Regions from separate parts of the Micromonospora sp. NPDC005087 genome, predicted to be linked through region 3. Evidence: riboswitches for the same ligand, from Rfam matches in the RefSeq annotation. Region 3 holds a riboswitch; each other region holds the start of a gene.
The links. Region 3 has a riboswitch for cyclic di-AMP ahead of ACFYPS_RS26905 (transglycosylase family protein). Riboswitches for the same ligand answer to the same signal wherever they lie in the genome.
Positions count from the first base shown of each region.

Region 1: linked by a shared signal. The riboswitch ahead of ACFYPS_RS14640 (NlpC/P60 family protein) and the one ahead of ACFYPS_RS26905 (transglycosylase family protein) in region 3 are both predicted to bind cyclic di-AMP.
Region 2: linked by a shared signal. The riboswitch ahead of ACFYPS_RS24675 (C39 family peptidase) and the one ahead of ACFYPS_RS26905 (transglycosylase family protein) in region 3 are both predicted to bind cyclic di-AMP.

Region 1 is NZ_JBIALB010000005.1:160,880-170,654, forward strand. It holds gene ACFYPS_RS14580 (hypothetical protein) at 1-154, shown strand, start outside; gene ACFYPS_RS14585 (hypothetical protein) at 189-620, shown strand; gene ACFYPS_RS14590 (dihydrofolate reductase family protein) at 737-1,441, shown strand; gene ACFYPS_RS14595 (dihydrofolate reductase family protein) at 1,487-2,131, shown strand; gene ACFYPS_RS14600 (DUF3592 domain-containing protein) at 2,271-2,828, opposite strand; gene ACFYPS_RS14605 (hypothetical protein) at 2,880-3,269, opposite strand; gene ACFYPS_RS14610 (VOC family protein) at 3,452-4,156, shown strand; gene ACFYPS_RS14615 (alpha/beta hydrolase) at 4,356-5,090, shown strand; tRNA gene ACFYPS_RS14620 (tRNA-Gly) at 5,210-5,283, opposite strand; gene ACFYPS_RS14625 (zinc metalloprotease) at 5,531-6,514, shown strand; gene ACFYPS_RS14630 (pyridoxamine 5'-phosphate oxidase family protein) at 6,593-7,150, opposite strand; gene dcd (dCTP deaminase) at 7,250-7,828, shown strand; gene ACFYPS_RS14640 (NlpC/P60 family protein) at 7,915-8,955, opposite strand; cyclic di-AMP (ydaO/yuaA leader) riboswitch at 8,968-9,103, opposite strand; gene ACFYPS_RS14645 (hypothetical protein) at 9,334-9,775, shown strand, end outside.
Region 2 is NZ_JBIALB010000011.1:199,817-209,591, reverse strand. It holds gene ACFYPS_RS24690 (bifunctional cytidylyltransferase/SDR family oxidoreductase) at 1-711, shown strand, start outside; gene ACFYPS_RS24685 (CDP-glycerol glycerophosphotransferase family protein) at 752-2,422, shown strand; gene ACFYPS_RS24680 (alpha/beta hydrolase) at 2,440-3,186, opposite strand; gene ACFYPS_RS24675 (C39 family peptidase) at 3,352-4,197, opposite strand; cyclic di-AMP (ydaO/yuaA leader) riboswitch at 4,424-4,565, opposite strand; gene ACFYPS_RS24670 (hypothetical protein) at 4,859-5,623, opposite strand; gene ACFYPS_RS24665 (hypothetical protein) at 5,774-6,178, opposite strand; gene ACFYPS_RS24660 (polysaccharide pyruvyl transferase family protein) at 6,575-7,900, shown strand; gene ACFYPS_RS24655 (glycosyltransferase) at 7,990-9,114, shown strand; gene ACFYPS_RS24650 (GNAT family N-acetyltransferase) at 9,111-9,614, shown strand; gene pseI (pseudaminic acid synthase) at 9,611-9,775, shown strand, end outside.
Region 3 is NZ_JBIALB010000014.1:20,096-29,870, reverse strand. It holds gene ACFYPS_RS26940 (N-acetylmuramoyl-L-alanine amidase) at 1-696, shown strand, start outside; gene ACFYPS_RS26935 (VOC family protein) at 838-1,251, shown strand; gene ACFYPS_RS26930 (FMN-binding glutamate synthase family protein) at 1,313-2,887, shown strand; gene ACFYPS_RS26925 (N-acetyltransferase) at 2,945-3,463, shown strand; gene ACFYPS_RS26920 (GNAT family N-acetyltransferase) at 3,460-3,984, shown strand; gene dinB (DNA polymerase IV) at 4,030-5,217, shown strand; gene ACFYPS_RS26910 (hypothetical protein) at 5,329-5,676, shown strand; gene ACFYPS_RS26905 (transglycosylase family protein) at 5,746-6,393, opposite strand; cyclic di-AMP (ydaO/yuaA leader) riboswitch at 6,395-6,566, opposite strand; gene ACFYPS_RS26900 (hypothetical protein) at 6,948-8,114, opposite strand; gene htpG (molecular chaperone HtpG) at 8,716-9,775, opposite strand, start outside.

The sequences.
Region 1 (9,775 bases), on a different contig from region 3:
CGGCACCATGTCGCTGGTGGCTGGCTTCCTGACTTCGCTGCTCACCATGCCATCCGACTACGACGGGCTCAGGCCGCAAATCCTCGCCGCCCTCCTCGTCCTGACGGGCACCGGTCTGCGGATCGAGGCGGCGATCATCGACCGTAAGTCGTAGTCCCGCCGTCGCTGGCGGCCCGTACCCTCCGGTCATGATCGCCCAGCCAGCCGCTGCCCGCCCACCTCTGGGTCGCCGGTCACGCACACTCTTCACGGCGGCGATCGTGATCGCGGTGATCGCGCCGTCAATGGTCTTTCGCGAGCTGATGGAGGCCCGGTTCGGCCGCGGGCCGCTGGCCGACCTCAGCGCGATCGCGGTGCCCGTCGTGGTGACCGCCTGGCTGGCGCCGCACGCCTCCTACCGCCGCCGCGATGCCCTGCTGTGGCTGGTCGGCCCGGGCATCTGGATCTTCGCGGTGATCGCCTGGCGGCTGGCCTTGCTGCCGTACCGCGACTGGAAGCCCCGCCCCGAGGAGGTGCCCCGCATGCGCTGGCTGAGTGGCCCGGAGTACGCCGGGATGTGGGACCTGCCGACGGATGACCGCCAACCGGACCGGTCATCGGAGAGCAATCCCGCGCACTGACCTGTCGCGCTGTGGTCCACGTCACACTGCCTTCCTGTAGGGAGTTCTCCGGCGGCTCCGACCCATCGGTGAGCGGGCACCCGAACGGGTGTCGCCCGAGGAGAGGACAACGCGAGATGACGAAGGTGACCGCACAGGTGTCGGTGTCGATGGACGGGTTCTACGCCGGCCCGCAGTTCGCCGGCGAGGGCGACTGGATGGACTCGGCCGAGAGCGCCGGATTCTTCCGGGTCACCCGCTGGGTGACCGACGCCGGGGCGTGGCGCGAGCGACAGGGCTTCGCCGGTGGTGAGCGGGACACGAACTCGGACGTGGTCGCCGAGTCGTTCGAAGCGGCCGGCGCGTACGTGATGGGGCGGCGGATGGCCGACGGCGGTGAGGTGCCCTGGGGCGAGGAGCCGCCGTTCCGCGCGCCCGTCTTCGTCGTCACGCACCGCCCCCGCGAGCCCCTGCTGCGCGGCGGTGGCACCAGCTTCACCTACGTCACCGATGGCGTGGCCAGTGCGGTCGAGCAGGCGCGTGCCGTGGCCGGCGGCAAGGACGTGGCGGTGGCCGGCGGCGGCAGCCTCGTACGCCAGGTCCTCAAGGCCGGCGTGCTCGACCAGTTGGAGCTGCACGTCGTACCGGTCGTGCTCGGCACCGGCCTCCGGCTGTTCGACGCGGACCTCGACCTCGGCGAGAAGGAGGCGATCGAGCTGACGCCCACCCGGGTCATCCACACGCCGCAGGTCACCCACATCCGGTACGAGGTGCGCGGTCGCGCCCCGCTCGTCCTCGACGACCGGGGCCGCGGCGGCGGCCCGACGGTGACCACGAACTGAACCGCGCCGACCGGATACGGGACCATCAACCCAAGAGGAGATCCCATGCCGCAACTGTTGCGGGTGCAGTGCTTCAACGTTTCGCGCGACGGGTTCGGCACCGGTGAGGGGCAGGGCCTGGAACGACCCTTCGGCCACGCGGACCCCACCCCGCTGTTCTCCTGGCGTGCCGCCACCGCCAGCTTCGTGTATCGCACCGAACCGGGCGGCACTCGCGGGCTGGACGACTACCTGACCCGCGACGCCGAGTGCAACATCGGCGCGGAGATCATGGGTCGCAACAAGTTCGGCCCACAGCGCGGCCCCTGGGAGGACCACGAGTGGCAGGGATGGTGGGGTGACAACCCGCCGTTCCACACGCCGGTCTTCGTACTCACCCACCATGTGCGGCCGTCGTTCACCCTGGCCGACACCACGTTCCACTTCCTCAATGCCAGCCCCGCCGAGGCGCTGGCCCGGGCGAAGCAGGCAGCCGCCGGTCGGGACGTACGCCTCGGCGGTGGGGTGGCGACCATCCGCGAGTTCATCGAGGCCGACCTGGTCGACACGATGCACATCGCCGTCGCGCCCGTCGACCTCAATCGGGGCGAGCGCCTGTGGGACAGCCACACCGATCTTCTCGACCGCTTCCACCTCGAGTCGGTGCCCAGCCCCAGCGGAGTCACCCATCTCCTGTTCTGGAAACGATGACCGCCAACACGATCACAGCATGCTGACCCGTTGCCCTGAGCACGGTCGCCTACCGGCGGGACAGCACCAGCATCCAGTAGCCGTCGGATGTCAGTGGCCGTGTCAGGATCGTGTCAGGGGGTGACAGGCCCGGCGCCGCTCAGTGCCGGCCGACCCGCTTGTGCTTGGAACGGCTGGTGAACCCGGCGCCGCCACTGTTGGAAGCGCCGGGCCGCCGCGGCGCCGTGCGCCGGGGGAACCATCTCCGGAACGGGATGCGGGAGATCGTCAGCAGAACCGCCACGACCAGGATCACGAACCCGGCCGCGCCGATGACACCTTGGATGCGGCCCCGGTGTCCACTGAGCGCGTCGAAGTCGGTGACGAAGTCGCTCGGATCGGTGGGGTTCACCCAGATCGGCACGACATCGCCGGGTGGCAGACACACCTCGAAGCAGCCCAGCTCCTGCTCGTACGTCCGGCCGGCCATCTCGTACCGGAGATACATGGTGGTGGAGCTGCCACCCCGCTTGCTCTCCCGGTCGTAGACGACGGCCCGCGCCGGCACACCTTCGGCCCGCAGTTCGGTCTTCCAGTCGTCGAGTGCGTACTGGGTGTGCAGCGGCAACCAGAGCAGGGCACCACCGGCCACCACCAGCAACACGCATCCGACGGTCACCCAGACCGGGCGCCTCAGCAACATGATCAGGCGGCTCACCGGCTCATCGTGCCGCTCCGACGCAAGGATCACGCCCGCTGTCGCTCGAAGTCAGATGATCTGCGTCAGTGCCAGATGACAGGAGAACAGGAGCGCCGCTGTCGCGATCGGCCACGGCCACCAGCGGCGGGGTCGGGGAAGCCGGATCAGCGAAGTCACGAGGCAGAGCGCTCCCGCGAGCCCCGTCGCGGCGGCCACGATCCAGAAGGTCCGCAGCTCCGGATGCCAGCAGGCTTCCAACCCGTCGACGGCGGGATCGCACGGTTCGGGACCCGGGCCGGTGAGCGCACGCACGAAAAAGCTCAGGTTGAAGGCGAACACCAGCAGGAGCGGAAAACCGACGATCGCGAGAGGGATCGCCACCCCGAGGCGCAAGGCGCGAGTGCGGGCACGGATGGTTACCCGCTCAGGGCCTGCCGGACGGCCATCTACGGTGGTCACTCCGACATCATGGTCGCCGGCACGCCGCTCGTCGTCATCCGACCGTTCGGCATTACGAGATCAAGTTGTCAGGTCCGCCGGCCCGGGTGCATCTCCGGACCAGCACGACCGGCGCCGCCCTGTCGAGCCGACCTCACCGAAACCACGTTGTTGTTCTGCTGGCCCGTGTCTACGGTGCAGTGATGCTCTCGCGAATGCTGACGGTGACCTTCGATGCGCATGACCCTGCTCGCCTGGCGCAGTTCTGGGCCGGAATGCTCGGCCGGGAGGTCGTCGAGGACGCCGATCGTGCGCTCCTGCCCGGCGACGACACTCAGCTCAGCCTCCAGTTCGTCCCGAGCCGCACGAAGAAGGTGGGGCCGAAACGCCTGCACCTTCACCTGACCAGCGCCAGCGACGCCGCCCAGCAGCACACGGTGGCGCGGGCACTGGGGCTCGGCGGCGGTCACCTCGACGTCGGGCAGCGCCCCGAGGAGGGGCACATCGTCCTTGCCGACCCCGAGGGCAACGCGTTCTGCGTCATCGAGTCCGGCAACGGCTTCCTCGCCGGGTGCGGCCTGCTCGGGGAAATCGCCTGCGACGGCAACCGGGAGGTCGGCCTCTTCTGGAGCGAGGCGCTGGGCTGGCCGCTGGTGTGGGACCAGGACGAGGAGACCGCGATCCAGTCACCGCACGGCGGCACGAAGGTCGCGTGGGGTGGCCCACCCGTGGCCCCCAAAACGGCGAGGAACCGGCAGCGCTTCGACCTCGCCCCGGCCGGTGGCGATCAGCAAGCCGAGGTCGATCGGCTGGTCGCCCTCGGGGCCACTCGGCTCGAGGTCGGTGCGGACGGCGCCGTCCTACTGGCCGATCCCGACGGCAACGAGTTCTGCGTCAGAGGACGCTGACCGCAGCGCGGCGCCCCGCGAGCCCCCGCAAAACCGGTTGGCGGACCGCGGCGACACTGCTACTTTTCCGGAGGCCGTGCGAGAGATCGAGGAGGTGGTACCCGTGAACGTATCGACATGGGTGCTCCCCTCCGGGGTCACGGTCGGGCGATAGGTCGTCCGGGAGCGCCGTTCACGAGCACTCCCGAAAGGCACGACCATGCGATTCACTTCCGAGCAGCGCCTCGACGACGGCGTCCTCGAACGCGAATTCACCCTCGGCGAGATCCCCGGCATCCTGTGGACGCCCGGATCCGCATCCGCACCGGTCCCGCTGATCCTGCTCGGCCACCCCCCGCTCGGACTGCGCAAGATGTACCCCCGTCTGGTGGCTCGGGCCCGGCACTCTGCGGCGGAGGGCTTCGCCGCGGCCACCATCGAGCTCCCCGGCAGTGGTGACCGGCCCCGTTGGGCCGCCGTCGAGCAGGCCCGCGCCGACCTGCGCCGGGCGCTGGAGGCCGGCGAGCCGGTCAGCGACGAGATCATCGACGCCCTCATCCTCCCGCTCGTCAACAAGGCGGTCCCGGAATCGCAGGCCGCCCTGGATGCCCTCCTGTCGCTGCCCGAGATCGGCGGCCCGGTCGGGTACTCGGGGGGAGTGATCTCCGTCGGCATCCGGCTCGCGGTGGTCGAGCCGCGCATCGTGGCCGCCGGCTTCTTCGCCGGGAGTTTCGTGCCTCGCACCATGTTCGAGGAGGCCCGACAGGTCACCATTCCGCTGCATGTCCTACTGCAGTGGGATGACGAAGGGAACGACCGGCAGGCGGCCCTGGACCTGTTCGACGCCTTCGGCTCCAAGGAGAAAACGCTGCACGCCAACATGGGCGGACACACCGGTGTCCCGCAGTTCGCAGGAGAGGACGCGGCCGGGTTCTTCGCCCGGCATCTGCGCTAGCCGCAGGCCCGGCCCGCCGTCAGGCCATCGGGCCGTACCGGCCGGTCGTAGCACGGTCGCTGACCTTGGAATATCGAAGGCCCTGGCTGGGACTTGTGTCCTGGCCAGGGCCTTGATCGTGGAGCGGGTGACGGGAATCGAACCCGCACTGTCAGCTTGGGAAGCTGATGTTCTGCCATTGAACTACACCCGCGAGCGGCACCACTGTACCTGAGTCACCCAGCCAGTGCACCCAGGTACCCCGCCCCCACGTGACGGCCGACCACCCGCCCCACCGCGGAGAACCACCATTGCCCCCCTGAGCCACCGTGCACGGAAAGTAGTTTCCTTATGACAAGATATGGCCATTCTCAAATGCATCGATGAGTTGTAACGTCTGCCACACCTTGCCAGCCACGGCGTGACACACCCCCTGCCACGTCGCCAAAAAGAGGTGGCCCATGGGACTTCGTCCCAACCTGCTGACCCGGCGTGCCGCCGGTGTCGCTTCGACGACTCTCGCGCTGCTGCTCAGCACCGCCGCGGTGGGCGTCGTTCCGGCTGCTTCGGCGTTCTCCGCAGCCCCCGGTGGCGCCTGCGTGGAGCCGACCGGCAGCCACGCCAACGCCCGGATGAAGCCCGGCGCGGCGGCGAAGCACGACCCGAACGAGCTGACCGCGAAGCAGGTACGCGAGCGGGACGCCGACCTGGCGGCGGCGCTGCGCGAACGCGCCAACTTCCGGGTCGGTGCCGGTGCCACGGCACTGGCCACCGTCACCATCCCGGTGGTGGTGCACGTGATCCAGGAGAACAGCACGCGTGCGGGTGGCAACATCCCGGACTCGCTGATCACCGCCCAGATCAACGTGCTCAACCAGGCGTACTCCGGTGCGACCGGCGGTGCCGTCACCGCCTTCGCCTTCCGCCTCGACAAGATCAACCGGGTGACGAATCCGTCCTGGTACCCGATCGTGCAGGGCTCGTCGGCGGAGCGGTCGATGAAGTCCTCGCTGCGGGTGGGCGGCAAGAACACGCTCAACATCTACCTGGGCGAGTTGAGCAACGACCTGCTGGGCTGGGCGACCTTCCCGCAGCGGAACCTGAGCAGCATGGACGGCGTGGTCGCGTTGAACGAGTCACTGCCGGGCGGAACGGCCACCAACTACAACCAGGGCGACACCGGCACCCACGAGGTGGGCCACTGGCTGAACCTCTACCACACCTTCCAGGGCGGCTGCGGTGGCTCGGGTGACAGCGTCAGCGACACCCCGGCCGAGGCGTCGCCGGCGTACGAGTGCCCGACCGGGCGGAACACCTGCTCGGCGGCCGGGCTGGACCCGATCACCAACTTCATGGACTACACCTACGACTCGTGCATGTACCAGTTCACGCCGGGCCAGGCCAGCCGCATGCTGACCGTGTGGAACGCGTACCGCGCCGCGTAGCTTTCCCGCGTACCACCGGTGCCGGCTCCGTCACGACGGAGCCGGCACCGGCGTCTTTCCCCAGGACCCCGGCCCCGGTCAGGCGGCCGAGCGTTGGACGTCACGGTTGCGGCGGACCGGGCGGGTCTGCGGTACGGGGGCCGGGCCGGCCGCCGCAGGCGGGGCGTGCGGATCGAGCCAGACCTGGACCGCCGGCCGGCCCTGCGCGCCACCCGTGATGCCCATGCCGTGCTGGTCGCGGCGGGTCAGCATCGCCACGTCGACGGTGAACTCGAACAGCCGCCAGTCGACCTGCGGCTCGGCCCGGGCGCTCTGCGCCAGCCGCGCCACCCGAGCCGGATCGGTCACCGGCCAGGCGTGCCCCGCCACGTACGCCTCGTCGTCGCTCTCCTCCGGCGGGAACGAGTGCAGCGCGTAACGGCCGTCCCGTTCGAGGTCACGGCGCTTCGGAGAGTCGATGACGAAGCAGAACAGACCCTCGTCGGTGATGACCGGGGAGACCGGGTGGACCCGGGGCCCGCCGTCGGCGCGGACCGTGGCCAGATAGCCGAAGCCCGGCCCGTACTGCTGAAGGAGAACGCGGATCCCGTCGGCGAGTCGGGGCTCGTCGGCGGCGAATTCGGACCAGGAAGCCATGTGGACATTCTATCGAACAAATGTACGATCAGCGACCTCGACGCGCTGGTCACCGGCACCGAATCCTGTCACTGCGGCAAACGCCGCTATGGTGGTCCGATGCTGCTCTCCGACCGCGACCTGGTCTCCGAGATCAAGGCCGGCACGCTGGGCCTGGAGCCGTTCGAGCCCACCCTGGTCCAACCGTCCAGCATCGACGTACGACTCGACCGGCTGTTCCGGGTCTTCAACAACCATCTCTACACCCACATCGACCCGGCAATGCAGCAGGACGACCTCACCTCGGTCGTCGAGGTGCCTGACGGCGAGCCGTTCGTGCTGCACCCGGGCGAGTTCGTGCTGGCCTCGACGCTCGAGGTCATCTCACTGGGCGACCAGCTCGCCGGCCGGCTGGAGGGCAAGTCGAGCCTGGGCCGGCTCGGTCTGCTCACGCACTCCACCGCCGGCTTCATCGACCCGGGCTTCTCGGGGCACGTGACGCTGGAGCTGTCCAACGTGGCGAACCTGCCGATCACCCTCTGGCCGGGCATGAAGATCGGGCAGCTCTGCATCTTCCGGCTCTCCTCGCCGGCCGAGCACCCGTACGGCTCGGTGGTGTACGGCTCGCGTTACCAGGGGCAGCGCGGGCCGACCCCGAGCCGCGCCTGGCAGCACTGGCGCACCTGGCCGACCCGCTGAAGCCACTCGTCGGGCAATGCGCCCGCCGTGTTAGTAAGGGGCCCCTCCTATACCGGAGGCGTTAAGAAGGGGCCCCTGCTTACATCTCAGCCTGGGCGGCCGTAGCTGTGGATCGGGCCGTCGTCGACCTTCTTCATCTTGATCGGCTGACCGGCCTGCGAGGCGTGCACGACCCAGCCATTACCCACGTACATCCCGACGTGGTGGATGTCGCTGTAGTAGAAGACCAGATCACCGGCGCGTAGGTTGGCCCGGCTGACGTCCTTGGTCACCCGGCTCTGCTGGGCGGCGTTGTGCGGCAGCGACACACCGGCCTTGGCCCAGGCGGCCAGCATCAACCCGGAGCAGTCGTACGAGTTCGGACCCTCGGCACCCCACACGTAGGGCTTGCCGATCTGGGCGCAGGCGAACTTGACGGCCACACCGGCACCGCCGCCGGGGTAGCTGGCCGGGCAGGGCGCCGGACGCAGCGGACCGCCGCCACCGTTGCCGTAAACCTTCAGGCGCAGCTTCTGCAGGCGGTCGATCTCGTCGTTGATCTGCTTCTTCTTGGCCGCCAGCTGGGCCTCGGTCCGGGTCAGCTGGGCCACCATCTCGTCCAGTGGCGCCTTCTGCGCGGCCAGTTGGTCACGCAGGTCGGCCACCTGCCGCACGTCCTGCTGCTGGTTGTGCGCAAACCGGTCGAGCATCTCGAGCTGCCCGACCACGTCGCTCGGTGACCGGCTGCCCAGCACGGCGTTGACGGTGGAGACGTTCTCGCCCTTGTACGCGCGCACAGCCAGGGAGCTGACCTTGTCCATCGCAGCGTCGACCTGGCGCTCCAGCGGGGCGATCCGGGCGGCCAGCGCGTTGGCCTGCTTGCGCTTCGCGGCCAGGTCGGCCCGGGTGGCGTTGTGCCGTTCGATGATCGGTTCGAGCTTGTTCCAGTCGGCGTCGATCTGGCGCTCGATCTCGGCGACGGAGGGGTCGGCGTGGGCCGCCGTGGCGCTGCCCGTCAGGACGACGGCAACGCCGACCAGGGCGGCGAGGGCGGTGGTGAAGCGGGACCAGCGTGAGCGCGGCACGATCGACGTCGGGCCGGCTGACGCCGACCGCTCGGACGACGGCCGCGGGGCATGGTGAGCCACCGGGTTCCGTACTCCTTCTTCCCGACCGCCTACCGGGTTAGCTGACGGGTTCGGGCGGGAAGGTGGACGCCCTACCGCAGTGGCTGCGGATTCACCCCAGAAACCTGGGTCCCCGGCTCGCTCGGAAGCGACTCGGCGGTGTCGGTCCGTTACCGCCCGGGTGGGCGGAGCTGCTGTCGGCCCGACGAATGACCAGAGTAGAGACGACCGTTACCGATCCGCAACCGGTGGGGCCGTGACACTCCGTACCGATTGCCGGCGACGACGGCCGGGAACGAAGGTTTCCTTCCACGAACCTCGGTAGGTCGAAAGGTATTGACGGGAGCCCCGGGCGGGGCGAAGGTGACCTCACTTCGCCCTTCAGATCTAGGGGGTTCGATGCACGGTCCAACCCTGTCCACCGGCCGGCGCGCGCTGCTCGCCGCCGCCGTGGTCGCCGCCGCGACCGCGGTTCCCCTACCCGCCGGCCCAGCCGTGGCCGCACCCACCGCCGACCGCCAGCAGCAGTACGCCGCCGCGGCGACCGAGTACGGCGTACCGGCCGACGTGCTGCTCGGCGTCTCCTATCTGGAGTCACGTTGGGACAGCAACGCCGGCACGCCGAGTACCAGCGGCGGCTACGGCCCGATGCACCTGACCGACGCCCGGCACGTGGCCGCCCTACCGGGGCGCAGCCACCACGACGCCGGCACCGAGGACCCGCGCGGCGACGACTCCCGCCCCGCACGGGAGATGGCGCCCCGACCCGCCGAGGATCCCGCGCCGCCCGCCGCAGCGTTGCAGACCATGGACGCCGCCGCCGCACTGACCGGCGCCGCCC
Region 2 (9,775 bases), on a different contig from region 3:
GGCCGCACCATCGTCGTGTTCGGCGGCAGCTACGGCATCGGCCACGAGCTGACCGAGCTGGCCCGGCGCCTCGGCGCCCAGGTCTTCCCGTTCAGCCGCTCCACCACCGGCACGCACGTAGAGCGGGCCGAGGACGTCGAGGCCGCGCTGAAGACCGCGTTCGAGGCCACCGGCCGGATCGACCACGTGGTGGTCACCGCCGGGATCCTGGAGAAGGGCGCCCTCGCCGAGATGGACGAGGAGACGATGGACCGGCTGCTCCAGGTCAACTTCGTCGGCCCGGTGACCATCGCCCGGCAGTCCCTGCCGTACCTCCAGCAGACCAAGGGCCAGCTGCTGCTCTACACCTCCAGCTCGTACACCCGGGGGCGGGCCCGCTACGCGCTCTACTCCGCCACCAAGGCCGCCCTGGTCAACCTCACCCAGGCACTGGCCGACGAGTGGGCCGACGTCGGCGTACGGGTCAACTGCATCAACCCCGAGCGGACCGCCACCCCGATGCGGACGCGGGCCTTCGGCGAGGAGCCGGAGCACACCCTGCTCGCCGCGGAGGCCGTCGCCCAGTCCTCGCTCGACGTGCTGATCTCCGACCTGACCGGCCAGGTGATCGACGTACGCCGGGCGCCCGGCGACGGTCCCTCCCCGACCGTGCCGGCCCAGTCCGGGTCGGGTCGGGTCGGTTCGCCGGCCGGTGCGGCCTCCGTGAGCTGACTGACGGCGACGGACCCGGGACGGCAGCGAACGGAGCGACATGCGTGGTGATCTGGTCCGAAAGCTGGCCGCCCGGTGCCTGAGCACCGGCCTGGCCGTGCTGGCCTTCGTCGCGGTGGCGCTGACCGGCGCCACCGGATGGGGGTTGGCGCTGGCCGTCGCCGCACTGGTCGCGGCGGCCGCCGAGCAGCGGATCCGACCCGGCGCTGACCTCGTCGCCGAGACGGCGCTGATCGGCGCCGCCGTCCTGGTCGGATACTCCCGGCGGCTGGACGACGGGCTCGACCCGGCGCTCGTCGCCACCGCGCTGGTCCTGCTGGGGCTGGTGCTGCTGGTGGGGCCGCTGCGGACCGCCGGCAACCTGGAGATCCGGGTGGCCAACCTGCCCGTGCGGGCCTGGACGCCGCTGATCGCCGACCAGCTCGGCACCGCCCTGCTCGGGCTGCTCGGCGCGGTGACTCTCGCCGCCGCGGTGGCACTGCCCGCCGCCGTGGCGCTGGTCGCCAGCCTGCTGGTGGGCGCCTGCGCCGGAGCGGTCGCACTGGACCTGGCCCGGCGTCGCTTCCGGCCAGCCGCCGGCGGTGGGGCGGTGGCCCGCGCGCTGCGCCGGCACCAGCCGGAGTTCCTGCTCTACTTCTCCGCACCGCCCGGCTCGGAGTACCAGGTCACCATGTGGCTGCCGTACCTGGAGCGGATCGGCCGGCCGTTCATGGTCGTGGTGCGCGAGCCCGATTTCCTGGGGCCGATCTCCGCCGCCACCAGCGCACCGGTGGTCTACTGCCCCACCCTCCGGGCGATGGACGAGGCGCTGGTTCCGAGCCTGCGAGCGGCGTTCTACGTCAACCACGGGGCGAAGAACAGCCACTGCATCCGGTTCACCCAACTCACCCACGTGCAGCTGCACCACGGCGACAGCGACAAGGCGCCGAGCGCCAACCCGGTGTCGGGGATCTTCGACCGGATCTTCGTGGCCGGCCCGGCGGCGATCGACCGGTACGCCCGCGCCGGGGTGCAGATCCCGGCGGAGAAGTTCGTGGTGGTGGGCCGCCCGCAGGTCGAGGCGATCGAGGTACGCCCGGAGCCGGTGCGCGGCCTGGCCCACCCGATCGTGCTCTACACCCCGACCTGGACGGGGCACCACGCCGACGCCGACTACTGTTCGCTGCCGGTCGCCGAGGAACTGCTGCGCCGGCTGCTCGAGCGCGGCGCGACGGTGATCCTGCGGGCTCACCCGTACACCGCGCAGAACCCGGCCTCGGCCCGGCAGCTCGGCCGGTTGACCGAGCTGCTGCTCGCCGACCGGGCCCGCACCGGGCGGCAGCACGTGGTCGGCGCGGCGGCCCGGGAGCTGAGCCTGACCGAATGCGTCAACCGGTCCGACGCGCTGGTCTCCGACGTGTCCGGGGTGATCTCGGACTACCTCTACTCCGGCAAGCCGTACGCCGTCACCGACATGGGCGACGAGCGCGAGCGGTTCGTGGAGAACTTCCCGCTGTCCGGGGCGGGCTACGTGCTGCGCCGGGACATGTCGAATGTGGACGAGGTGCTGACCGCTCTGCTGGACACCGATCCGGCGGCCGAGAAGCGCTGGGTCACCCGCCGTCGCTACCTGGGTGACTTCCCCGTCGAGTCGTACGCCGAGGCGTTCCTGACCGCCGCCCGCCGGGAGTTGGCGCCGGCGAAGACCCTCGCCGCCTCCGCACCGGTCTAGGGCCGCCGCCGGACGGCTCAGCGGTACGCGTCCAGCAGCGCCAGCACCGCCCCCGGGTTCTCCACGTGCGCGTTGTGCCCGAGCCCGGGCAGGGTGACGACCGGTACGCCGAACTCCTTGAGCTGCGCGTCGGTGACCATCGGGTCCTGCTCGCCGCGGGCCAGCACCACCGGCACGTCGGTCGCCGCCACCAGCGCGGCGAGGTCGGGATCGCCGACGTCGAACGCGGCCGGATCCATCGCGAGCCGCCACCGGCCGTCGACCTGGCGCAGCCCGGCGTCCACCACCGGGTGGTCCGGCGGGAGCAGACCGGCGAGCCCGGAGACGCGCAGGTAGCGACGGGCCGCCTCGCTGCGGCTGGCGAACCAGCTGATCGGGCGGGTCGCGAGTTCGGCGGCGCGGGTCAGCTCGTCGGGTGACCAGACGGCCTTGATGCCCAGCCCGACCACCGCGTCCACCGGCGATCCGGCGGCGCGGGCGGCCAGCGCCAGGCCGACCACCCCGCCCAGCGAGTGCCCGAGCACGACGATCCGGTCGTCGGGGGCGAGGCCGTGGGCGATCCGCTCGGCGAACCCGGCGAAGGAGTACGACGGCAGCGGCGCCGACCAGCCGTGACCGGCGAGGTCCGGTGCCAGCCACCGCCCCGGCCAGTGCTGCTCAAGCAGCGGCGCCCAGGGCAGCCAGACGTCGCCGGTCGCCCCCATCCCGTGCAGCAGCAGCAGGACCGGCCCGCGGCTGGTGTGACCACGCGATTCATCCACCACGGCCGCAGTCTCCCACGGTTCGCCGACGGGTACGAGAGTCCTCGTCGGCGGCACGACGGCGAACCACCTCGCGCGGTACGGCTTCACCGGCTGTCGACCACATGAAAAGACGCCGCGGGCGCCGGCCCCTTGTGGGGGACGGCGCCCGCGGCGGCTGCGCCCGGGTCAGGCGGAGTAACCCCGAGTGGCGATCCAGTTCGCCAGGTCGATCGTTGTGATCCAGTACGACGGATCGGCGGCGTTCGCCGAGTCGGCGATCCGCACGGTCCGGCCGTTGTCCTTGTAGCCCACCACGGCGATGTAGTGCCCGCCGCCGTAGGAGTGCCAGCCACCATCGGTGTCGGTGGCGTCGCCGGCGATGTTGGCCACCACGCCCCGGCCGGCGGTGATCGCCGCGACCACGTCGGCCTGGAGTCGGTCCATCTGGGCCGGGCTGGGCGCGCCGGCGAACATCCGGGTCCGGTACGGGGAGCCCTTCACCTCGGCGTTGAGCACCCGGGTGGTGTCCAGGGCCGAGTTGGTGCCCATCTCGGTGGTGCCCAGCTCGACGCCGAGCTTGTCCTGGGTGCGGTCGATCCCGGTGGCGCTGAGCGCGTTGCGGGTGGCCGCCGGGCCACAGTTGTAGTACGTGTTCTGCGCCTGGTAGTCGTAGTCGAGCACCTTGGTCGCGGGCGGCTTCGGCGCCGGCTTACGGGTCAGGTCCGGGTTGCCGGTGGCCTTGGCGGCGGGCGACGCGGCGCTGGCCGTCGGGGTGGCGGTGCTCGGCGAGGTGCTGGCCGAGGGGGCCGCTACGCGAGCCTCGCCGCGGGAGGCGACGGTGTCGCTGCGCATCTCGGCGACCGTGGTCGCGGTGTGCTGGCTGGCCGGGGCGTCGTCGGTGCCGGCGATCAGGGCGCCGGTGGTGGTCGCGAGCGCCAGGGCCGCGGCGGAGGCGGCGACGATCTGGTAGGGGCGCTCGGTGGCGAGACGACGGAGCTGACGCTTCAGGGTGTGCTTCACGGGGTCCTCCACGGATCGGGGGGAGAGCGGCACACCGGGCCGGACCGATATCCGGGCAGGCGCCAGCGCGCGGACCGTGGTCCGCGGGTGGTGAACCGCTCAGGGTTGTGCCCGGCGTGGCCGGGCGGGAGAGGCGGTGACCCGGAGGGTCAGCTCACCGGACGGATGAGCGGGGGCACCGCGGCGCCGTGGAGGCGGAGGAACAACCGAGGGGTGGAGAGGTGCTGCACGAGGATGGAACTCCTTCCGACACCGCCTACCGGGTTAGCTGACGGATTCGGGCGGGAAGATCGCCCTACCGCGGGCCGTGGCTCGCAGATTCACCCCGGACTAACTGATGGGTCCCCGGTTCGTTGATCACGATTGAGCGGGTCGGCGCGGCGTCGCCTCTTGCGATCGGTTACCGCACCGGACGGGACGACACTACTGGCCGGCTCAAGCCCTGCCAAGCCAGGTTCACCTGCGTAAACCTGAAATCGAGCGCCAATTTCTGCGCGTATTGCCACTGACGTGACTCGATGGGACAACCGGTTGCGGCGGCGCCTCCGGTCGACAACCGGACAGGCCGTCGACAATGCCGCCGCATTTGCGCGAACATTGCGCCCGACCGTTCCAGCTGCCCGATCCGGCGTCGGTGTGACCGGGCTCACGCTTCCGGTCGGGACATTTCCGGTCAGCCCACCCGCGCCGGGCGCCAGCGCGCCGCGGTCGCCGCACGGGCCGCCGCGGTCGGCGCCGGTCGGACCGGCATCCGGACCGGCCGCAACCGGGCCGCCGCTGCCCACGCCTCCTCGGCGAGCGTGCGGGCCGCCTCGGCGGCCAGTTCGGCATCGCGCCACGTGGATCGTTCGCGCTCGGCGGCGGCCCGGTGCTCGACCCACCTGCCGTCCCGGACAGCGCGGCTCAGCAGCACCTCCTGCTCGACCGGGTGTCGCCGGGGATCCCAGCCGTTGCGGTGTGCGAAAACGTCGGTGAGCTGACGCATCGACAGGTCGCCGCGCCAGTGCGCCGCCATCGCCGCGCGGTGCAGGTAGCGCTCCCGGGCGGCGTACTCCGTCGGGGAGCGCGGCGTGCGGGGGGTGGGCAGCGAACCGGCGCCGGCGAAGCGGCGCGCGGCGCGGTCCGCCTCCTCGTACCCGGCCCAGGCCCGCTCGGCCGCCTCCTGCGCGGCCAGCCAGTCGGCGCGACGTCGGCGGGCGGTCTGCGCCGCGCCGGCGGCGGCGACGGCCACCTCCTCGGCGTACCGGCGCAGGTCCGCCGCCTCGACGGCGGCCAGTTCCCGGGCCGTGGGCGCCGGGGACTCCTCGTCGGTCGGCCGGTCCCGCTCGGGGCGGGCGATCAGCACGGTGAGCACGGTCAGGGCCAACAGGAGCAGTGCCGACCAGATGGCGGCGGCCTGCGGAACCTCGGTCAGGAACCGGTAGAGGACGGTCTCCATGAACGGCACCTCGGGGGGAAGATCGCTGCGGTGGGGAGCCGCACGGCCGACCCGGGCCGGGATTCACCGTGGCGGGCCACGGGCCGACGGGCGGGGTGTGCGGAGGTACGTGATTCGACAGGCGCGGTGGCGGGACGTCGTCCCGGTGGCTCAGAGCCTCGGCGGGGCCCGGGACGCCCGGGTGGCCGGATCGGCGGTGCGCGGCGATCGCTGCGGACCGGTCCCGATCGCGGAGGCGCCGGCCTCCGCCGGCACGGCGGCCTCGACGGCGGGTGCCGCGGCGGGCGCGTCCGGCGAGATCGGCGGGGCGGTGTGGTCGACGGCGACCGGAGCCGCGAGGTCGGCGGCGCCCGTGGGGGCGACCCATCCGGACGACGGAGAGCCCGAGGACACCACCGAGGTGGGCAGCGGGACGGCCGAGGCGGGCGGGGCGGCCGACGCGGGTGACGCGCCCGAGCCGAGGGCCAGGGCGGCGACCACGGCGAGGCTGGTCAGCATCCGCGTCGCCCAGCGCGCCACCCACCACAGCGGACAGGTGAGCGCGACGGGAGGCACGCCCCCACGCTACCGCCGGTGCCGTCCGGGCGCATCGACGCCGGGCGTGTCGGATACCGCCGCGCCGCCGGATCTGACCAGCGCGGACGCTCGTCGTGGACGTCGAGCGGCGGGCCGCTCAGCGGTCGGCGCACGCCGATCGGCGCTCGGTGTCGGCTGTCCCGCTCCGCTGGCGCGGCAGGACGGGAGCCGACCCGGCGCCGGCGGTCCCGGTGCCGCCCGACCGGGCACCGTACCGGCGGCGGTCGGCACCCGTCACCTCGCCGATGGTGACGCCTGCGTATGTTCCGGCTGACGCGTGTCCTAATATTCCGGGACCGGAGGTGACGGCTCGCCCGCCTGTCCAGGCCTGGGCGGTGCTGTGCCCGGGCGCCAGCAGACGAGAGGTGGAGCCCCATGCACCAGCGGATTCTGATGCGGGCGAAGAAGGGCCCCTTCGACGTCTACTCCCCGGAGGAGACGTTTCAGGGCAACTGGATCGGCGAGAACAGCGGCAACCTGGTCTTCAGCCACGCCGCGCACAAGATCCTGCGTACCAGCACCGCCGAGATCACCTCGACCGGCTTCAAGGTCGACCTACGCGACGTCGACCGCATCAACGAGCAGTACGACGTCTACGTCATCCCGCTGGCCAACGCGTTCCGCCGCAGTTACGCGCACCGCATCGAGGCGATGACCAAGCTGGTCGAGCGGTTGAAGATCCCGGTGGTGGTGCTGGGGGTGGGCGTACAGACGAATGTCGCGGGCGACCGGGAGTACCTGCGCCCGATCGACGGTGTGGTCAGCCGGTTCGTCCGCGCGGTGCTCGACCGCTCGCACAGCATCGGCGTACGCGGCGAGATCACCGAGGGCTACCTGCGCACGTTGGGCTTCTCGGCGGTCGACGTGATCGGCTGCCCGTCGATGTTCCTGCACGGCGACACCCTCGGGGTGGAGAAGGGCAAGGCGGCGCTGGAGCCGCACGACAAGGTCGCCCTGACCGTCTCGCCGTACGTGAAGTCCATGGGGAAGATCATCGCTTCGCACCAGCAGCGCTACCCCAACCTGCGCTACCTCCCGCAGGACCTGAAGACCCTGGGCACCCTGCTCTACGGCGACGCCCCGGAGGACCGGGGGAAGACCAGCACCATCCCGATCCACAGCTCGCACCCGCTGTTCACCGAGGACAAGGTGCGGATGTTCCTCGACCCGTGGACCTGGATGGACTACCTCGCCGGCTTCGACTTCGCCTTCGGCACCCGCATCCACGGCACCATCACCGCGCTGGTCGCCGGCACGCCCGGGTACCTGTTCGCGCACGACTCGCGCACCCTGGAACTGGCCCGCTACTTCGACATCCCGCACCGGGTGATGAAGGACGTGCCCGCCGACGTCGACGCCGCCGACCTCTACGAGGAGGCCGACTACACGGCGTTGAACAACGGTCACAAGGCCCGGTACGCCACCATGCTCTCGTTCCTGGCGAAACACGATCTGGGCAACTCGTTCGCCGACGGCGACAGCGCCAGTCGCTTCGACGCGCAGGTCCGGGCCACCACCTTCCCGCCCGCCGTACGCCCGGCCGCCGCCACGGCGACGGAGGAGCTGCTGGCCCGGGTGCAGTGGCTGCACGACCAGAACGGTGAGCTGCGGCGCGAGATCGCGACGTTGGGGGAGAAGCGGCTGCGGGCCCGGGTCGGGCGGGCCCTGCCCGGGCCGGTGCGCCGGATCCTCAACCGTTAACCCCGTGCTGGACCGCTGTTCAGGCGGCCCACGCTCGGGCGCCACGTGAGGTTCCGAGGCCGTCCATCCGCGTCGTCAATGGTGACGAGGTGGTCTTCGAGCCGACGCACGCCCCGCTGCTGACTATCGTCGTGCCGGTCTACGGCGTCGAGGCGTACCTGTACCAGTGCCTGGAGTCGATCCGGGCCGACATCCCGGCGGGTGAGGCGGGGGCGGTCGAGCTGATCGCCGTCGACGACGCCTCCCCCGACGGCTGCCCCGCGATGCTGCGCGCGTACGCCGCGGGTCGCGCCGGCGTACGCATCGTGCACCTGACCGACAACGTGGGCCTGGGGCTGGCCCGCAACGCCGGTCTCGACGTGGCCACCGGGCGGTACGTCTGGTTCGTCGACAGCGACGACTGGCTGCCGCCCGGGACGATTTCCGCGGTGCTCGACCGGCTGCGCCAGCACGAGCCCGACGTGCTGATGCTCGACCACCTCCGGGTGCACGAGGACGGCCGGCGCGAGGTCGACGCCAGCAGCCATCTGATGCGCGGCGTGACCGGCGCGGTCCGCCTCGCCGAGCAGCCGCAGCTGCTGCGGGTGCAGCACACCGCGTGGAACAAGGTCGTCCGTCGCGCCTTCCTCGACGAGCTGGAGCTGCGCTTTCACCCCGGCTGGTACGAGGACATCCCGTTCAGCCACCCGCTGCTGATCGGCGCCGAGCGGATCTCGGTGCTGGACCGGGTCTGCTACCTGTACCGCCGAGGCCGGCTCGGCGCCATCACCTCCACCCGCAGCGGCCGGCACTTCGACGCCTTCGACCAGTACGAGCGACTGATGGAGTGGGTAGGGCGCCGCCACCCCGACGAGCGGCTCCGGGCCGAGCTGTTCCAGCTGATGGTGAACCACTACCTGGTGGTGGCCGGCAACGACGACCGGCTGCATCCGCACCTGCGGCGCGCCTTCTTCCGCCGGGTCGCCCAGCACTACCGCCGCTACCTGCCGGCCGGCGGCTACCCCATGCCGGACGGGGTGGCCGGCCTCAAGCACCGCCTGGTCGGACGGAACGACTACCTCGCGTACGCGGCGCTGCGCCAGGCCCACCGGGTGGCCGGCCGGGTGCGGGGCGCCCGGGTCGGAACGTCGTCCGACGCGCCCGCCGAGGGCGCGCCGGCGGGCGATCCGGTGGCGGCGCCGAAGCGGCCGCGTGCGCTGGCGGGACGCGGATGATGGCACTGCTGCGCTCGGCCGACGACGGCGACCTGCACCTGATGCTGCGCTGGCGCAACCACCCGCAGGTGCGCGCGGTGAGCCTCACCCGGCACGAGATCAGCCTGGCGGAGCACACCGCCTGGTGGGCGCGGGTGCGCGCGGACCCCGACCGACGGGTGCTGGTACACCTGCACGAGGGTGTCCCGTCCGGGGTGGTCACCTTCTCCGGCGTCGCCTCGCCCGAGCGGGCCCTCACCTGGGGTTTCTACCTGGACATCGCCGGGCTGGACGCGCGGGACGGGCTGTTGCCGGCGTGGCTGTCGTTGGAGCGGGCCGGGATCGCGTACGCCTTCGACGTCCTCGGGGCACGGACGCTCGGCGGCGAGACGCTGACCACCAACCGGCCGGTGCTGGCCCTGCACCGGCGCTTCGGATTTCGCGTCGTCCGGCAGTACGAGCAGGACGTCGACGGCAGACCGCACCAGGTGGTGTGGACGGAAATGAGCAGAGGAACATGACAATCAAGATCGGACCGCACGTGGTCGGCGTCGGGGAGCGGCCGCTCGTGGTCGCGGAGATGTCCGGCAACCACAACGGCAGCCTGGACCGGGCGCTGGCCATCGTGGACGCGGTGGCCGCGAGCGGTGCGCACGCGTTGAAACTCCAGACGTACCGGCCG
Region 3 (9,775 bases):
CCGGGCGAGAACGGCCGGGCCATCGGGATCGAGAACGAGGGCACCTACGTCACCGAGACGCCGCCGAAGGCGCTGACCGACTCGCTGGTCAAGCTCTGCGTCGCCGTCTGCCGGCAGTACGGGCTGCACGCGCACGACATCTTCGGCCACTGGGACTTCCGCACCACGCAGTGCCCCGGCGCCGCCTTCTACCGCGAGTTCCCGGCGCTGCGCCGGCGGGTGTTCGCCGCCCTCGGCACCGATCTGGCCGACGTTCCGGCGCGCCGCTGGCCCGACCTGTGGCGCTTCGTCAACTCCCCGTCGGTCCGGGTGGTGCAGTACCTGCTCGCCTTCCGCGGCTACCCGGTGACCGTCAGCGGCACCTTCGACGCCGCGACCGTGACCGCCGTGCAGGACTGGCAGGCCCGCAACGGCATCCCGGTTGACGTGGATGCCACGCTCACCACGCCGACCTGGGAGACCCTGGTGCCCGAACTGGACCAGCACGCCAGCGGCCTGCCGGTGACCGCGGTGCAGGAGATGCTCTTCACCAAGGGGTACGCCGTCACCGTCACCGGCGCGTACGACCACGCGACCCGGGACGCCGTGAAGGACCTGCAGGCGCTGCACGGGCTGCCGCGCAACGGCAAGCTCAGCACGAGCACGTGGTGCACGATCGTCGGCGGAAATGTCCGCCAGTCGTTCCGGCACCGCTGATCCTCCGGAGCACCGGCGGCGGCGCGGGCGCGAACCCGTGCCGCCGCCGGGCCCGGCAACCAGCGCAAACGTGGGCGCGCCTCGTTGGTCGCCCTCCCCCGGTCTGCGACGATGACGCTGACCAGGACCAAGGAGGGCGCTGTGCAGACACGACTCAATCCGTACCTGAACTTCCCCGGCACCGCCCGCGCGGCGATGGAGTTCTACCACCGCGTGTTCGGCGGCGACCTGACGATGAACACCTTCGGCGAGTTCGGCAGCACGGAGCCGGGCCTGTCCGACCAGATCATGCACGCGCGGCTGGAGTCACCCAACGGGTTCACCCTGATGGCGTCGGACACCGCGCCCGGGATGAACCATGTGCCCGGCACCAACATCGCGATCAGCCTCGGCGGCGACAACGCCGACGAACTGCGCGGCTACTGGGCTCAGCTCTCCTCGAGCGGGTCGGTGACCATCCCGCTGGAGAAGCAGATGTGGGGCGACGAGTACGGCCAGTGCGTCGACCCGTACGGCATCCACTGGATGGTCAACATCACCCAACCGCAGGCCTGACCAGCGCACCGTCGCCGGTCAGCCGGTTTGGCCGACAGCGCGGGCGGAAAGAGTGGCGGGCATGAGATGGGCCCGTCGAGCCGTACCCGCCGTCGCCGCTGCCGTCGCCGCGCTCGCCGCGCGGGACCTGATCCAGCGCGACCACGCGCTGCTGCGCAACTTCCCGGTGCTCGGGCGGGCCCGATACCTGTTGGAGGCGGTCGGGCCGGAGCTTCGGCAGTACATCGTGGCCGGCAACAACGAGGAGCGGCCGTTCACCCGGGACCAGCGCCGCTGGGTGTACGCGTCGGCGAAGCAGCAGAACAACTACTTCGGCTTCGGCACGGACAACGACATCGAGTACACCCCCGGCTATCCGATCATCAAGCACCGTACCTTCGGCCGGGCCGTGCCGCCGTCGACGCCGGCCGCCGGGCAGGACGTGCGACTGCCCTGCGCCAAGGTGCTCGGCGCGGCCCGGGGGCGGGCCCGCGCGTTCCGACCGGAGTCGGTGGTCAACATCTCCGGGATGAGCTTCGGCTCGCTCTCCGGCAACGCCGTCGCGGCGCTGAACAGGGGTGCCGCACTCGCCGGCTGCCTTCAGAACACCGGCGAGGGTGGCCTGTCGCCGTACCACCGCCACGGTGGTGAGCTGGTCTTCCAGCTCGGTACGGCGTATTTCGGCTGCCGGGACGTGCACGGCCGGTTCAGCCTGGACCGGTTGAAGGATCTGGTCGCCAGCGCGCCGGTGAAAGCGCTGGAGATCAAGCTGAGCCAGGGCGCAAAGCCCAGCCTCGGCGGGCTGCTCCCCGGCGCGAAGGTGTCCGCCGAGATCGCCGCCACCCGGGGCATTGCGGCCGGTCAGGACTGCGTCAGCCCCTCCCGACACGCCGAGTTCTCCGACTGCGACAGCCTGCTCGACTGGGTGGAGCTGCTGGCCGCCGAGACGGGCCTGCCGGTCGGCATCAAGTCGGCGGTCGGCGACCTGGGCTTCTGGCAGGAGCTGGCCACCCTGATGCGGGACACCGGCCGGGGCGTCGACTTCGTGACGATCGACGGCGGCGAGGGTGGCACCGGCGCCGCGCCGCTGATCTTCACGGACTCGGTGTCGCTCCCGTTCCAGCAGGGCTTCTCCCGGGTGTACAAGGTCTTCGCCAAACACGACCTGCACGAGCAGGTGGTCTTCGTCGGCGGCGGCAAGCTCGGCCTGCCGGACAACGCCATCGTGGCCTTCGCGCTCGGCTGCGACCTGGTCAACGTGGGTCGGGAGGCGATGCTGTCGATCGGCTGCATCCAGGCGCAGAAGTGCCACACCGACACCTGCCCCACCGGCGTGGCGACCCAGAACGCCTGGCTGGCCCGGGGGCTGGACCCGACGCTGAAGTCGGTGCGCGCGGCCAACTACCTGCGGACGCTGCGCCGGGACCTGGTGAAGGTCGCCGAGGCGTGCGGCGTGGAGCACCCCGGCCTGATCGGCACCGACGCGGTGGAGATCCTGGACGGCCGCACCGGCTCCACTCCCCTGCACGAGGTGTACGGCTACCGGCCGGAGTGGGGCCTGCCCTCGCCGGCCGACCGGGCGGAGATCGTCCGGCTGATGGCACCCGAGGCGCCGCAGGGCGGCAGCGCGACGCCCTCCCCCACCGCCGTCGGCTGACCGGCGCTCGCCGATAACCCCTGGAGGCGGACGCCGGGGGCCCCGTATCGTGGCGCGGTGCTGATCAGACGCGAGACGCCCGCCGATGTCGACGCCATCCGCGCGGTGCACGCCGCCGCCTTCACCGCGCCGGACGGTGGCGTACCGGTCGAGGCGACCCTGGTCGACGCGCTGCGCGCCGACGAGGGCTGGCTGCCCGCGTACTCCCTGGTGGCGACCGACCCGGACGGGCAGGTGGTGGGGCACGTGGTGGCCACCCGCGCCCAGGTGGCCGGCCAACCGGTCGCCCTCGGCGTGGGGCCGCTCGGCGTGCTTCCCGACCGGCAACGGCGCGGGGTCGGCTCGGCGCTGATGCACGCGGTGCTCGGCGCGGCCGACGCCCGGGACGAGCCGCTGGTGGTGCTGCTCGGCCACCCCGACTACTACCCGCGATTCGGGTTTCGACCGGCCGTCGAGCTGGGCGTCACCCCGCCGCAGCCGTGGGGCCCGCAGTACTTCCAGGCCCGCCCGTTGAGCGCGTGGCGGGAGTCGATCCGGGGCGAGTTCCGGTACGCCGGCCCGTTCGACGAGCTGTGACCGCACCGCAGATCCGGCGGCGGCGCGCCACCGACCTCGACGGATGCGTGGCGGCGCTCGCCCTCGTCCATGGGGCCGACCGGTACCCGCTGAACTGGCCCGCCGACCCGCACCAGTGGCTACGCGAGCCCCGTCCGGCGCGCGCGTGGGTCGCCGTCGACGCCAACTCGGCGATCGTCGGGCACGTGGCGGTGCAACGGCTGCCCGACCCGGCGGACGGGTCGCTCGCCCGGCCGACCGCCGAGGTGACTCGCCTCTTCGTGTCGCCGACCGCCCGCGGGACCGGGCTGGGCGCTGCTCTGCTGACCCGGGCACGGCGGTGGGCGGCCGAGCGCGGGACGGACCTGCTGCTCGACGTGGCTGTCAGCGACACCGCGGCCACCGCCCTCTACGAGCGCACCGGGTGGCGGTGCACCGGCACCAGCACGGCGCAGTGGACCGCCCCGGACGGAAGCGCCGTGTCACTTCATCACTACACGCTGCCAACGGGCGGGGAAATCAGCGACCGGCGGCCCTGTTAGCGCAGCTCACTGTGGTGATCGCGAACGCCATGCGAACATATGTACGTGTCGCCCGGGGCCAGCATCCTGCACGCCGACCTGGACGCCTTCTACGCGTCGGTCGAGCAGCGCGACGACCCGCGCCTGCGGGGGCGGCCGGTGATCGTCGGCGGCGGCGTGGTGCTGGCGGCCAGCTACGAGGCGAAGGCGCGGGGCGTACGCAGCGCGATGGGCGGCCAGCAGGCGCGGCGGCTCTGCCCGGACGCGATCGTCGTGCCGCCCCGGATGTCGGCGTACACGGCGGCCAGCCGGGCGGTGTTCGAGATCTTCCGGCAGACCACCCCGCTGGTCGAGGGGCTTTCCATCGACGAGGCGTTCCTGGACGTGGGCGGTCTGCGCCGGCTGGTCGGGCCGCCGGCCGACATCGCCGAGCGGCTGCGCCGGGAGGTCCGCGAACGGGTCCACCTGCCGATCACCGTGGGCGTGGCCCGGACGAAGTTCCTGGCGAAGGTGGCCAGCGGGGTGGCGAAGCCGGACGGGCTGCTGGTCGTCTCGCCCGACGCGGAGCTGGCGTTCCTGCACCCGCTGCCGGTGGAGCGGCTGTGGGGCGTCGGCCCGGTCACCGCCGCCAAGCTGCGGGAACGGAGGATCCGCACCGTCGGCGAGGTGGCCCGGCTCGGCGAGGCGGCGCTGGTGTCAATACTCGGCGCGGGCGCCGGCCGGCACCTGCACGCCCTGGCGCACAACCGCGACCCGCGGGCCGTGCTGGTCGGCCGCCGACGCGGCTCGATGGGCGCGCAGCACGCGCTGAGCCGTACGCCACACGCGCCGGCGGAACTGGACGCCGTCCTGGCCGGCCTGGTCGACCGGGTCACCCGGCGGATGCGGGCGGCCGGACGGTCCGGGCGCACGGTGATGCTGCGGCTGCGCTTCGGCGACTACACCCGGGCCACCCGCTCGCACACCGTCCGCAAGGCGACCGCGGACACCACGCCGCTGCTCGCCGCCGCGCGGGCGCTGCTGGGGGCCGCCCTGCCCGAGATCGACCGGCGGGGCGTCACGCTGATCGGCGTCTCGGTCGGCAACCTGGACGACAACCCGGTCCAGCCGGAGCTGCCGTTCCACCACAATCCGGGAGCCGAGCTGGACGCCGCGGTGGACGCGGTCCGCGACCGGTTCGGATCGGCGGCGCTCACCCGCGCGGTGCTGCTCGGCCGTGATCCGGGCGTCGAGGTGCCGCTGCTGCCGGACTGACCGCACCAGGTGGCGGCGGGGCGAAAGCGCCGGACATCACAGCGGCGAGGGGTTTGGCGACGGCCGCAGCGGGTCACGTAGTGAAGATCAGTCTGACCAGGGGGGACCACCATGTCCGACGACACCAGCAACCGTCCGAGCCGGCGCGAGCAGCGTCCCGGCGACGTGACCGACCCGCTGCTCTGGCAGCTCGCGATCGACGTGCTCAGTGCACATGAGCCGGACGAGGACGGCGCCTGCCGCAACCTGCTCTGCGCCGGCCAGCCGTGGCCGTGCGCGGCCCGCAGCTCCGCTGAACAGGCGCTCCGGCTGGCCCGTGGTGCGGCCGGCACACCGTCCACAGTCGCTCCGACGCGGGGCGAGGAAACAACCGCATCCGCTGACCGGCCCGCTGAGGGCGTTCCGACCGCGCGCCGGGCCTGGTCGGCGCGTCCCGAAGCCGCCGTGTCGGCCGCCTGACGCCCACCCCTTCTCGACACGCCCGCGGGCGCCCGGCCGGAGTCCGGTCGAGCGCCCGCGCGTCGTGTGTCAGAGGGCGAGCCGCTGACCCGGGAAGATCAGACCGGGGTCGCCGCCGACCACCTGACGGTTGCGCTCGTACAGGGCCTGCCAGCCGCCGGCCACCTGATGGGCCTGGGCGATCTCGGACAGGGTGTCGCCCGGCTTGACCAGGTACGTCCTGCCGTCCGTGGAAGGCGCGGTGCGCTTGTGGTTGCGGGTCGCCGGCTGCTCGCCGCGCGACGACCGCTCCCGGGGCTTGGACGTCGACTCGGACTTCTTCGTCGCGGACTTCGCGGCGGAGCCGCCCGACGAGCCGCCCTTCTTGCCGCAGGTCGGCCAGGCGCCGATGCCCTGCCCGTCGAGCACCTTCTCGGCGATCGCGATCTGCTCGCCGCGGCTGGCCAGGTCGGCGCGGGCGGCGTACTTCTTGCCGCCGTAGCCGGCCCAGGTGCTCTGCGAGAACTGCAACCCGCCGTAGTAGCCGTTGCCGGTGTTGATGTGCCAGTTGCCGCTGGACTCGCACTGGGCGATCGCGTCCCAGTTGACCCCGGCCTGCGCCGGGGCGGCCGGGCCGAAGAGGGCGACGGCGCCGGTGACAGCGCCGACGGCCAGGGTGCCGACGGCGACGCGGCGGGTGGTGACCCGTCGATGACGGGGCGTGTGTGCAGATGACATGTGAGGCTTCCTCCACGCCGGCGAGGTGAGCTGTCGGGTTCGGGCCGAGGAGCCCGGCCGCGCGGTGGCGGCTTCACCCCGAGGTGACGTGCACCGAGGAACGTTGGGTCCCCCGCTCCTGCCCGGGTGACTGGGTTCCGACGACCGGGGGCAGGATTTGGCGTTGCCGGTCGCGGTGTCCGCATTGGCGAACCCGACCGACGTTAGGCACGGTCGGTGACGGTCGCCCACCCCCTGTGAACTTCTTCACCGGGCCGCGCGGGGCGAGCCGCGTAGCGGTTGCGGGCAATCGAAGTGTGTGCAGTGACCACCATGGACCGTTTCCGATCAGGCCGGCGTTTCAGGTCTCGTGCCGGAGCCAGGCCACGATCCGGCGAGCAGTTCGACGTGTCCCGGCGACTCGTACGACCGGACGTCGTGACCGAGGGCGCTGTAGACGATCTGGCTGGTCCCGACGGTTCGTGCCCAGACGAGCGGTGGCTGGTCGCGGCGACCAGGCGACTTCGCACCGCTTGCCGCATCCCCTGGTACGCCGACCGTCCCGCCCGGTGCGGTCAACGGCCGCCGGGCGGCGTGGCACGGCGAATCCGGGCGGCCGTCATCTGCCACGCCTGCGCCTCGTCGACCAGGCAGCCGGCGAGCAGCTCGCGGCCCCGGGCGAGAACCGCGAGGGCGTCGGGGTGGCCCGGCAGCCACTGTTCGGCGTCCCCGACAGTCAACTCGGCCCGCCGGCCGGGCAGCGGCGTCGCCCCGGGTGGCAGGCCACCGAGCCGGTCGAGGTGCCCGGCGGAGAGGATCTGGTACCACATGGCGTCGGGGATGAGCGCGTCGGCGAGCATCTCCACCCCGGGCCGCCGGGTCACCGGCTTTCCGTCGCTCGGGAGCCGCTGCGACCACTGTGGCGTGCTCACCCGACGGCTGTCCGGCTCGGCGTCCACTCCGGCCCAGACCAGCAATCCGCTGTGCGCGTGCAGCTTGTCGCGCAACCGGTGCATCGGCCCGGCCAGGTCGCCAGCGTCGGCGGGGTCGGCGCGCGGCTGCGCGACGGAGAGCGCCGCCGCCGGTAGCACGTCGTGGTAGCCGCCGACGGTCGCGGCCACCAGCCGGTTGGTGAGGTCGCCGGCGAGCAGGGTCACCGTGATGGCTGTGGGCAGAGTAGACAGTACGGTGGCGGTGGCCGAGCCGGCCGCCTCGGCGGTGAGCGGAACCCGCACGCCGAGCACGACAGCGCTCAGCTCGTCCGCGGGTCCGCGCTCGGCGTGCAACCAGTCGAGCGCCACGTTCAGCAGGGGCGGGGGCAGTTGGCACGGGGCGTCGCCGAACGGCGCGCCGAGTGGCCCGCGCAGGTAAGCCCGGGCGGACACGCCGAACTCCTCGATGTCGTGGCTCGGGCCGCGCCGGGCCACCGAGACCAGAGCGTCGCGCACACCGGCATCGCGCAGTTGCCGGGCCAGCAGCTCCGGTATGGCGAGGACATGCTCGGCGGGGATCGGGCCGAAGTCGATCACGAGGAGCTGCGCGCCGGGCAAGGCGATCGGTGACGAGACGACGGCCGGGCCCACCCGCTCCCCGCCGGCTCCCGTCGCTTCGAGTCGGAGCAGAGCCTGCCGGAGCGCGGCCACCGCGACGGGCACACCGGCGTCGTCCGAGCGGACTTCGATCGTCAGGCTGTGCTGCTCGCGCAGAGTTTCATCGATATCTAGCACTACGACGACGGCCATGTGTCCCCCAATGGTGGCGCATCCGCACTCTGCGGCAGCCCATTCCTGAACCCCGCTTCGCACGTCGATCGGAATGGAGAATGAGATATTTGCTTGTGTCTATTGACAGTGGAAGGGGCCTGTCGGGGAGCATATTGCCGTCGCAATTTTCCGGGAGCCCTGCCGGGTGCGGAGCGCTCCAAACTGGCCAATCTGTCTCGTTAGCGCGAATACGCGCAGCATGAAATAGCGCTGCCCGGATTCCACGATGTAACACAATCGAAGAGGTCAGCGCTATTTGCGAATCACCAACGACTATCGCCGCACTTTTCCCAACCCTTCCGTAACGGCCGAGGCCCGTAATCGCCGTACGGGGTGCCGGCCGCCTCGGTAACGTCACCCGCAGCCGGGCGGCGGCCCGCCGGATGCGCGTACTCCGCCGACCTCGACGCGTCGTAGACGTTGTCCGTCTGCTCCTCGGACAGCGCCGTGATCTGGATCAGCGGCGTCGGGTGGGCTCGGCGCAGCCATCGGAGTAGTGAAGCTTGTGGCTACCTGCAGACGCTGCATGATCCAGAAAGCGACGCCGCCCCATCCGACGAAAGGATCAGTCCCCCTCCGGCTACAGGGTGCGGGCCAGCCGGTCAGCGAGGGCCCGGGTGAATCGGGCCGGGTCGGCCAGCTCGCCACCCTCGGCGAGCACCGCCAGCCCGTACAGCAGCTCGGCCGTCTCGGTCAGGGCCTCGGAGCTCCCGCTCTGCTCGTGGGCCTTGCGCAACCCGGCAACGAGCGGGTGCCCGGGATTGATCTCCAGGATCCGCTTCGTCGACGGGACCTCGTGCCCCATCGCCCGGTACATCTTCTCCAGGGTCGGGGTGAGATCGTGCGCGTCGCCGACGACGCAGGCCGGTGAAGTGGTCAGCCGCGACGACAGGCGGACCTCCCGGACGCTGTCCGCAAGGGTGGTGCCGAGCCAGTCGAGCAGCCCGGCGAACTCCTGTCGCTGCTGCTCACGCTCGGCCTCGGCCTGCTGCTTCTCCTCGTCGGTGTCCAGGTCGACCTCACCCTTGGCGATCGACCGCAGCGGACGGCCGTCGTACTCGCCGACCCGCTCGACCCACACCTCGTCGACCGGGTCGGTGAGCAGCAGCACCTCGTGGCCCTTGGCCTGGAACGCCTCCAGGTGCGGGGAGTTCTCGATGGCGGCCCGGGAGTCGCCGGTGGCGTACCAGATGTCGCTCTGGCCGTCCTTCATCCGTGCCACGTAGCCGGCCAGGTCGGTGGGCTCGGCCGGGTCGTGGGTGGAGGCCACCGACAGGATCTCCAGCAGGGTGTCGCGGTTGTCGGTGTCGTCGATCAACCCTTCCTTGACCACCGCGCCGAACTCGGTCCAGAACGTGCGGTAGCGCTCGGGGTGGTTGGCCTTGAGGTCCCGGACCGTGGCGAGGACCTTACGGACCAGCCGACGGCGAACGATCTGGATCTGCCGGTCCTGCTGGAGGATCTCCCGGGAGATGTTCAGCGACAGGTCGTGCGCGTCGACCACGCCCTTGACGAAGCGCAGGTAGGTGGGGACCAGCGCCTCGCAGTCGTCCATGATGAACACGCGCTTGACGTAGAGCTGGACGCCACGGCGGCCCTGTGGGGCGAACATGTCCAGCGGGGCGTGGCTGGGCAGGAAC